One region of the Nocardia sp. GCM10030253 genome, then DNA from elsewhere that is predicted to be linked to it. Evidence: riboswitches for the same ligand, from Rfam matches in the RefSeq annotation. Region 1 holds a riboswitch; each other region holds the start of a gene.
The links. A riboswitch is a leader RNA that binds a small molecule or an ion and turns the genes downstream of it on or off. The one in region 1 is predicted to bind S-adenosylmethionine.

Region 2: it holds a riboswitch for S-adenosylmethionine, as region 1 does, so the genes downstream of both, ACFQZZ_RS10395 (aminotransferase class V-fold PLP-dependent enzyme) here and ACFQZZ_RS13770 (amino acid ABC transporter permease) in region 1, are expected to answer to the same signal.
Region 3: it holds a riboswitch for S-adenosylmethionine, as region 1 does, so the genes downstream of both, ACFQZZ_RS28375 (rhodanese-like domain-containing protein) here and ACFQZZ_RS13770 (amino acid ABC transporter permease) in region 1, are expected to answer to the same signal.
Region 4: it holds a riboswitch for S-adenosylmethionine, as region 1 does, so the genes downstream of both, ACFQZZ_RS30625 (bifunctional o-acetylhomoserine/o-acetylserine sulfhydrylase) here and ACFQZZ_RS13770 (amino acid ABC transporter permease) in region 1, are expected to answer to the same signal.

The regions. Positions count from the first base shown of each region.
Region 1 is NZ_JBHTDL010000006.1:315,070-317,262, reverse strand. It holds gene ACFQZZ_RS13775 (amino acid ABC transporter ATP-binding protein) at 1-194, opposite strand, end outside; gene ACFQZZ_RS13770 (amino acid ABC transporter permease) at 191-1,099, opposite strand; SAM riboswitch class I at 1,553-1,646, opposite strand; gene ACFQZZ_RS13765 (hypothetical protein) at 1,924-2,193, shown strand, end outside.
Region 2 is NZ_JBHTDL010000005.1:430,466-432,658, forward strand. It holds gene ACFQZZ_RS10395 (aminotransferase class V-fold PLP-dependent enzyme) at 1-1,179, opposite strand, end outside; SAM riboswitch class IV at 1,226-1,339, opposite strand; gene ACFQZZ_RS10400 (LysE family translocator) at 1,479-2,132, shown strand.
Region 3 is NZ_JBHTDL010000012.1:440,904-443,096, forward strand. It holds gene ACFQZZ_RS28370 (O-succinylhomoserine sulfhydrylase) at 1-1,007, opposite strand, end outside; gene ACFQZZ_RS28375 (rhodanese-like domain-containing protein) at 1,004-1,420, opposite strand; SAM riboswitch class IV at 1,435-1,551, opposite strand; gene ACFQZZ_RS28380 (hypothetical protein) at 1,615-2,070, opposite strand.
Region 4 is NZ_JBHTDL010000014.1:231,385-233,577, forward strand. It holds gene ACFQZZ_RS30615 (MFS transporter) at 1-323, opposite strand, end outside; gene ACFQZZ_RS30620 (TetR family transcriptional regulator) at 458-1,192, shown strand; SAM riboswitch class IV at 1,245-1,355, shown strand; gene ACFQZZ_RS30625 (bifunctional o-acetylhomoserine/o-acetylserine sulfhydrylase) at 1,445-2,193, shown strand, end outside.

The DNA.
Region 1 (2,193 bases):
ATCACCCGCAGCAGCGTCGACTTGCCGGAACCGGATGGGCCGATGACGGTGACCACTTCGCCCGCGGCGACGGTCAGGTCGATGCCGCGCAGGACCTCGTGCGCGCCATACGATTTGCGGACACCACGGACCTGGACGGCGGGAGCCGTGCCGGTATGCCGCTGCTCGACCGTGTCGAGCGCACCGGCGCTCATCGGGTCGCTCCGCGCGGTGCGGCCGAACCGATTTCGGCGACGTCGCGCAGCCTCTGCCATGCCCGCTGCAGTGGTGTCGGCGGCGGTGTGCGCTGTGCGCCCTTGGCGTAGTGGCGTTCGATGTAGAACTGCGCCACCGACAGGATCGTGGTCAGGATGATGTACCAGACCGTGGCGACCATGAGCAGCGGCACCACCCGGCCACTGCGGCCGTAGATCACCTGGACCTGGTAAAAGAGCTCGGCGATCGCCATCACCGACACGATCGAGGTGCCCTTGAACAGGCTGATCACTTCGTTGGTCGCGTTCGGCAGGATGGATCGCATCGCCTGCGGGACGATGATGGTGCGGAACTGGCGTAGGCGCGGAATGCCGAGCGCCGCCGCGGCTTCCAGTTGGCCGGGATCGACCGAGATGAAGCCGGCACGGATGATTTCGGCCGAGTATGCCGCCTGGTGCAGCGCCAACCCGATCACCGCCGCGGTGAACCCGCTGATCACGCCGTTCACTTCGAAGGTCAGAAACGGGGGGCCGAAAGGGATTCCGAGGGACAGCGTGTTGTACAGGTAGGCAAGGTTGAACCAGAACAGCAGCTGCACGATCAACGGAATCGACCGGAACGCCCAGATGTAGACCCATGAAATCACCCGCAGCACCGGATTGTTCGACAGCCGCGCGATCGCCAATGCGGTACCGATCACGAACCCGAGCGCAGTACCCCACACCGTGAGCTCCAACGTGACCCGCAGTGCCGACAACACCGACTTCGCGGTGAAGTACTTCGCGAACGTGGACCAATCCCAGCCCGGATTGGTTACCAACCCATGTATGAACTGCGCGAGCAGCACCAGCGCCACCGCACTGATCACCCACCGCCATGGATGCCGTGTCGGGGCAACCTTCAGCGCTGGCTCGGTGGTCTCACCGAGTGCGGTTGCAGCGCCGCTGTCGAGCGTCGCGGTAGCGCTGCGTGCACTGACGATGGCGGGATCGCCCGTCGTACCCGGCTCGCTCGATGCGGGGGCGAGGCCACGGGATTCAGCGGCGTCGGATCTGGCGGATTCGTCGGGTGTTGCGGTGGCGGGCCTACCGGGTGCGGCCTTCGTGCCGGGCCCGTCCGGGGAGCCGGGCGCACCGCCGACGGCGGCGCCGGATGCGATGGACGCACTCATGTCGAGGTCCTTCGAAGAAAACGAACGGGACCGCCCCTCATCGGGCGGCGGTCACATCACCCGGCCAGCGACGGGTGCACGGTCTGGCGGCGCGATCAGCCTCGACAGTTCGCGGCGGTGACGCGGCACTGGTCGACATGACGACGGGCCCAACGGTTGACGCATTGCTCGGTGATCATTTCGTTTCCTCCATCGTTCCCGGCGGAAGCACCCGCACCCGGCGAGCGGGGGGTTGCTGCGACGTCGACGAGCCAGGTCTCTCGGTCGCTCTGGATGGTGCGGCCCGCGCCGAGCGCGGGCCTCGAAGGGTTTAGCCCGATCAGCATGCGAAGTAAGGGCACTCCAGAACAAGGTTAGGAATCACTGTGAGCGCAGCCCTTGTCCGAGCGCCCCATGCCCGCGATCATTTAGCCCGTCGCCACGCCCCACCTTTCGGCCCGAGTGTCGACCGTGCGACGCGCGACGCGCCGGAAAGTTGCCAGTCGGAAGAAGCCCTGTTGTGAGGGTTTGCCGGAGTACCCTGACCTCGATCGTGCCGACGATGAGAGAGGTCCGCTGTGACCGTTGTGCGCCGTCTGACCACGCTTACCGCCATTGCGACCAGCTCGGCCGCACTAGCGCTCGCAACCCCGGCCATCGCCGTCGGCGCCCCGGCGGTTCCGGCCCCCGCACCCCCGGCCGCGTCAGCTCCTGCGTCCGCCGAGCGCCCTGGCCTGGCCCAATCGGCCGCTCCCAATGATCTGTTCGGCGCATATCAGTCGGCAATCGACGCGCTGCACACCTTCGGCATGGACCCGTTCCTGTACCCGACCGCCGCGCCATTCTGC
Region 2 (2,193 bases), on a different contig from region 1:
GAGGCGGTCGACGTCTGCGGAGCTGGTGCCGAGCCCGATGCTGGCGCGCAGCGCGCCGTCGAGGCCGAGACGGGCGAGCAGCGGGTGGGCGCAGAAGCGGCCGTCGCGGACCCCGATGCCGTGTTCGGCCGACAGGTAGGCGGCGACGTGGCCGGGGACGAAACCGTCGAGGGTGAAGGCGACGATGCCGACGGTGTCGGGGCTGTCGTCCCAGATGCGGAGAAGATCGACGCCGGGAATGGCGGAGAGTCCCGCGCGCAGGCGCTCGGCGAGCGCGCGCTCGTGGGTGGCGAGTGTTTCGGGATCGATCGCACAGAGCGCGTCACAGGCGGCGGCGAGCGCTGCCGCGCCGAGGACATTCGGGGAGCCCGCTTCGTGGCGCTGCGGCGCGGGGGCCCAGTCGGCGCCGGTGGTGGTGACCTCGCGGACCGCACCGCCGCCTGCCAGATACGGGTCGGCGGCATCCAGCCAATCGCGGCGGCCGACAAGCACACCCGCTCCGAACGGCGCGTACAGCTTGTGGCCGGAGAACGCCAGATAGTCGATGCCCGTGTCGCGCAGGCTGATTCGCCGGTGCGGCGCCAGCTGCGCCGCGTCGACAAGAATGCGAGCGCCGCACTGGTGGGCGATGGTGGCCAGCCGCTCCAGCGGCAGTACCTCGCCGGTGACATTGGAGGCGCCGGTGACGGCGAGCAGCGCGGCAGGCTTGCTGCACAGTTCGGCGACGAGCAGCCGGATGGTCTCGGCCACGGTGTCCGCGGCTCGCACGACGCGGCGACCGTGCCTGGTCCATGCCAGGAAATTCGCGTGGTGCTCGATATCGAGCACTACGGTGTCGCCCGGCACGCAGGCCGCGAGCAGGTTCAGCGAATCGGTGGTGTTGCGGGTGAACACCACCACCTGGTCATCGTCGGCATCGAGGAACCGCGTCACCGAACCGCGGGCGGCCTCGTAGCACTCGGTGGAGATCCGCGAGGCGTAGCCGGCACCGCGGTGCACGCTCGCGTAGTACGGCAGCAACTGCTGTACCCGGTCGGCGACCTGCGCCAAGGCCGGTGCGCTCGCGGCGTAGTCGAAGTTGGCGTAGGTGGTCGTTCCGCCCTGAACGAGCGGCACCCGCAGGTCGTCGCCGGAAACCCGGGCGAGGGCGGCACAGCTCTGATCCACAACAGCAGTCATCACGAAATCCCGTCGGCTATGGGACCCGGAACCAAGGGGTTATTCGAGTCCGCGCTTGCCGCGCCCGGTCGGGCGGCGGCCAGGTCGTCACCTGGAGCACCCCACCGCGGAGGAGGGTTGCCGACCAGCTAGCCAGGGCTTGATGCTGGTACTCATGACCTGCACCGAGATTGACAGACCCCACATGCCGCTGTCAACCGGTATCGCGAACGCCACCGGAGGAGCCGAGGCTAGTCGCGCACGATCTGCGCACGTCAAACCCAGTTGCGCGATGTCGTGATGTGCGGTCCCATCGGTAGGTGACGCTTTCCCTGCTGCTCAGTTTCATCGGCGTGTGCGTACTGCTGTCGATCACACCGGGCCCCGATTCGTTCCTGGTGCTGCGCTTCTCGATCGTGGACGCGCGACCGGGGATCGCCGCGGCGATCGGATCGGCGCTGGGCGGCATCGTGTGGGCCGTTGTCGTCGCGGCGGGCGTCGCCGCCTTGCTGGAGCAGTCGGCGACGGCCTATCGCGCGCTCAAGATCGTCGGTGGAATCTACCTGGTGTACTTGGGAGTTCGGGCGCTGATCGACCACCGGCGGCAACGCCGTGCGGCCGGTGCGATCGCCGACCCCACCGAAGCGGTTACCGCGCAGGCGAATTCCGGCGCTCCCGCCTCGATTCGCTCGGCGTTCGCCGCGGGTGTGGTGTCGTGCATGTTCAACCCGAAGGTCGGCCTGTTCTACCTCGCGGTGCTGCCCCAATTCCTCACCGAGGTCACCTTTGCCAACACCCTCGCCCTCGGCGCGGTCGAGTCGAGCATCGCCGCTGTGGAGATGGTGCTGCTCGCTATCGCCGCCTCCCGCGCGGTGGCGATGCTGCGCAAGCCGAAGGTCCGCGATCGCCTCGAACAGGCGAGCGCGGCCATTCTCGCGGCCCTCGGCGTCGGCACCGCCGCGTCCGCCGCGTAGCCGGTGCGGCCGAACGGAGTCTGTCGACCACTCGACGGCGCACCGCCGCCGCGCACCTTCG
Region 3 (2,193 bases), on a different contig from region 1:
TCGAAGGCGCGCTTCTTGCCCTCGTCAGCGGGTGCGTTCAACTCGAAAGTGACCACGGTCCCGCCGCCGCTCATCTGGCTGGTGGCCAGCGCGTGCTGCGGATGTGATTCCAGGAAGGGATATTTCACCCAGCCAACGGACTTGTTGCCCTCGAGGAACTCGGCGATGCGCAGCGCGGATGCGGTCGAATGACGCACCCGAAGCGGCATGGTCTCCAGGCCCTTGAGCAGAGTCCACGCATTGAACGGGCTCAGCGCGGGGCCGGTGTGGCGCATCAGGTTTTTCACCGGGCCGTCGATGTAATCGTGCTCGCCGAGAATCGCGCCGCCGAGCACCCGACCCTGGCCGTCGATGTGCTTGGTGCCGGAATACACGAGAACGTCGGCGCCGAGTTCGAAGCCGCGCTGCAGCAGCGGTGTGGCGAAAACGTTGTCCAGCACCACCTTCGCGCCCGCCGCGTGTGCGAGTTCGGTGACCCGGCGCACGTCGACAAGCGTCTGCATGGGGTTGGCCGGTGTCTCGAAGAACACCGCCTGGGTTGGCACCGACAGCGCTTGCTCCCACTGGTCGAGGTCGTCGCCGTCGACGAAGACGGTCTCGATGCCCCAGCGCGGCAGAATCTCGTTGCACACCACGAAGCAGGAGCCGAACAGGCTGCGCGCGGCCACGAGTCGATCACCGGCGCCAAGCAGCGCGCCAAGCGCGGTGAAGACCGCGGACATACCGCTGGCCGTGGCGAAGCAGGCTTCGGCGCCGTCCATCAGGCGCAGCCGCTCCTCGAACATGGCGACCGTCGGGTTGCCGTAGCGGGAGTAGACGAAATGCTCGACGTCGCCGGTGAACGCGGCCTCGGCGGCCTCGGCGCTCTCGTAGACGAAGCCGGAGGTCAGGTACAGCGCTTCGGCCGTCTCCTCGAAACCGGAGCGCCGCAAGCCACCTCGCACGCCGAGGGTCGCCGGACCGACGCCCTCGGGCAGCGGCTTGTCGAAGGAACCGCCGGTGATCACGACTGCCGCCACGGAAGTCCGATGGCCCGCCAGCCGGAACCGCCACGATGGCCGGTCGCGTCGAGGCCGCCCTCGAAGCCCTCCAGCACGTTGTAGGACGGGCCGATCCCGAGGCTGGTCGCGATGTCGGCGGCATGCGCGGAACGCTGGCCGGAGCGACACAGGAACACCACGGGGGCCTCCGGGTCGCGGCCGTCGAGTGCCTCGGTCAGTTGCTCCACAAAGGCACTGTTGCGGGTGCCGGTTCCGTCGACCCACTCGATCAGCACCGTCGGGCGCTCGATCGAGGTGGTGTCGGGAACTCCGACGAAGCGCCATTCGGCTTCGGTACGCACGTCCACCAGGACGGCTTCGGGGTTGTCCCGCAATAGTTCCCACGCTTGCTGTGGGGTGATGTCACCGGCATAACTCATGTGGACCTCCTGTGAATCCGCTCTTGCCGCACCTGGGTTTCGGTGCGCGGCCAGGTCGTCACCCGGAGCACCCCGCCGCGGAGGAGGGTTGCCGACCAGCAAGCCGGGGCTTGACGCTGGTTCTCATGACCTGGTTCTGAGATTGCCTGGGCGGGGGTCACCCTGTCAAACCCCAGTTCACGACGCAGGACGAGTCAACCGCAGATGAGCCAACGGTCGCCGGATCGCGTCAGATTCCAGGTCGCGGGCGTCTCCTTGCCGTCGACCTTCGTCGTCACCGTCGCCTTCGCCCGATTCCCGTTGACCATCGGATTCTCGATTTTGGTTATCTCGACCGACTTTCCGGTTTCGATGCCGCCGAGTTGGGGCGCCAGCGATGACTTGCCCTCGTCGAATCCGTCGCAGGCCACACCTGGCGGCGGCGTGATATCCGAACGGCCGCGTGCGTCGGCGTAGTTGCGGACCGCGGCCGCGATCCGGTCGGCTTCTGTGACATTTTTCTCAGCCGGTGACAGCAGTCCGCCGAGCACGATCGCGACGACCACGACCGCCGCGACCACCGCGGCCGCGATGAACGGCCACGCGGAGCGGGAGTCGGTCTGATCGACCTCGATTACTTGGTCGCCGTCGGTGTCTCGCTGATCGGTCATGTCCACGATGATCCCTGGTCCGCGGGGGTATCCGGCGCCCGCCCCCGAACTCGGCGACACGTCGCGGACGATCGGCGTCGCTACTGTGTATGTCGGGGCGCGCCGTGGGTACGCAGTGAAGCG
Region 4 (2,193 bases), on a different contig from region 1:
TTCTGTGCGAGACCGGCAAGCGCGGAGGCCGCCGCGAATCCGATGAGGCCGATGATGAAGATCCGGCGCCTGCCGAGGTAATCGGCCAGCCGTCCGCCGAGCAACAGCAACCCGCCGAAGATCAGCGTGTAAGCGGTGAGCATCCATTGCCTGTTGCCATCACTGATATCGAGATCACGTTGTGCGAACGGCAGCGAGATGGTCACGATGGTGGCATCCAGCACCACCATGAGCTGGGCCAACGCGATCACCGCCAGGGCCAACCAGCGCGCCGAACTGCCTTGCTTTTCTGGAACGTCTACCGCTGTCGCAGTCTCGGTCACCTTGATCTCCTCGTAACTCGAAGTATGGCGATCATCCTGTCATTGTCAGACATTTGTCGTCAAGAGAAAAATGTCGCAATCCGACATTTGGCTGTCGGCGACACGAAAAGGCCTGGCTGCGATAGAGTGGGAGGATGCTCGAGTCATCAACGCCGACCGGCGCGAGCGCCGCAGCGGACTCCCCTGCCAGCGCCGAGGCGAACCAGGACCATGCCGCGAGTCCGGCGCCCGCGGGCCTGCGCGAGCGCAAAAAGCAGCAGACCCGCTTGCGCATCATCGAGGTCGGACTCGACCTCTGCGACGCGCACGGCTTCGATGCCACGACCGTCGAGCAGATCGCCAACGCCGCGGATGTGTCACCCCGCACGATCAACCGGTATTTCGACAGCAAAGAAGACATCGTCCTCGGGCCGATCAAGGACTTCGGCCTCGCCGTCGCCGAGACCCTGCGCGGACTCCCGGTCACCGGCAACGAGCTGCAAGCGCTGCGCGAGGCCTTCCTGCACGCTGTCGACCAGGCTGCAGGCGGAACTGAGCCGATCTCGTTCCGGCAGTTCCAGCAAATGCAGCGCATCCTGCGCAGCAGCCCGTCGGTCAGCGCGCGCAGCCTCGAGCACGCCGACCACAAGACCATCGCGATCGCCGAGGTGCTTGCCGAACGACTCCACACTCAGCCCGACGCACTGCAGGTGCGGCTGATCGTCGGCACCTGGCAGCTGATCGGTCAGCTCGGGATGGAGTGCTCGGTCGACATACTCGATGAAGACGACCCGGCAGCGGCAGCCCTGGCGGGCCGCACCGCGTTCCTCACGACCTACGACGAGTTCGTACGCCTCTGCTGCATCCCGCAGGCCACCGAAACCCAGTGAGTTCGGCAACGGATTTCGATCGTCGCCCGACCGCCAGCTATGATGCCGATCAGGTCATGAGTGCCAGCGCGAAGCCCCGGCTTGCTGGACGGCAACCCTCCAGCAGCGGTGGGGTGCTCCGGGTGATGACCGGGCTCTCGAAAGTCGAGAGCAAGCGCGCTACTGCAGGAGGTTCCCCCAATGTGTTGTTGTCCGTCGCCCACACCCCGGTAAGCAAGTAGTTCTGGCGAACAACCCTCTTTGGAGCAAGACATGAGTGACCCCATCGCGTCCGCAGCCGATATCGATCCGACCGTTTCGTCCGATCCGACGCAGTGGTCCTTCGAGACCAAGCAGGTTCACGCGGGGCAGGCCCCGGACGGGACCACCGGCGCACGCGCCCTCCCGATCTACCAGACCACCTCCTACGCCTTCCGCGATACCGATCACGCGGCCGCACTGTTCGGTCTGGCCGAACCGGGCAACATCTACACCAGGATCATGAACCCGACCCAGGACGTGGTCGAGCAGCGCATCGCCGCCCTCGAGGGCGGTGTCGCGGCATTGCTGCTGGCCTCCGGGCAGGCCGCGGAGACCTACGCGATCCTCAACCTGGCCTCGGCCGGTGACCACATCGTGTCCAGCCCGCACCTCTACGGCGGCACCTACAACCTCTTCCACTACTCACTGCCCAAGCTCGGTATCGAGGTGTCCTTCGTAGAGGACCCCGACGACCTCGAGCAGTGGCGTGCGGCCATCCGGCCGAACACCAAGGCGTTCTACGGCGAGACCATCGCCAATCCGAGCAGCGCCATCTTCGACATTCCCGGCATCTCCGCCATCGCGCACGCCAACGGGCTGCCGCTCATCGTGGACAACACGGTCGCAACCCCGTACCTGATCCAGCCGCTCGCGCACGGTGCGGACATCGTGGTGCACTCGGCGACCAAGTACCTCGGCGGGCACGGCACGGCGGTCGCCGGCGTGATCGTCGATGGCGGCACGTTCGACTGGACCGTGCG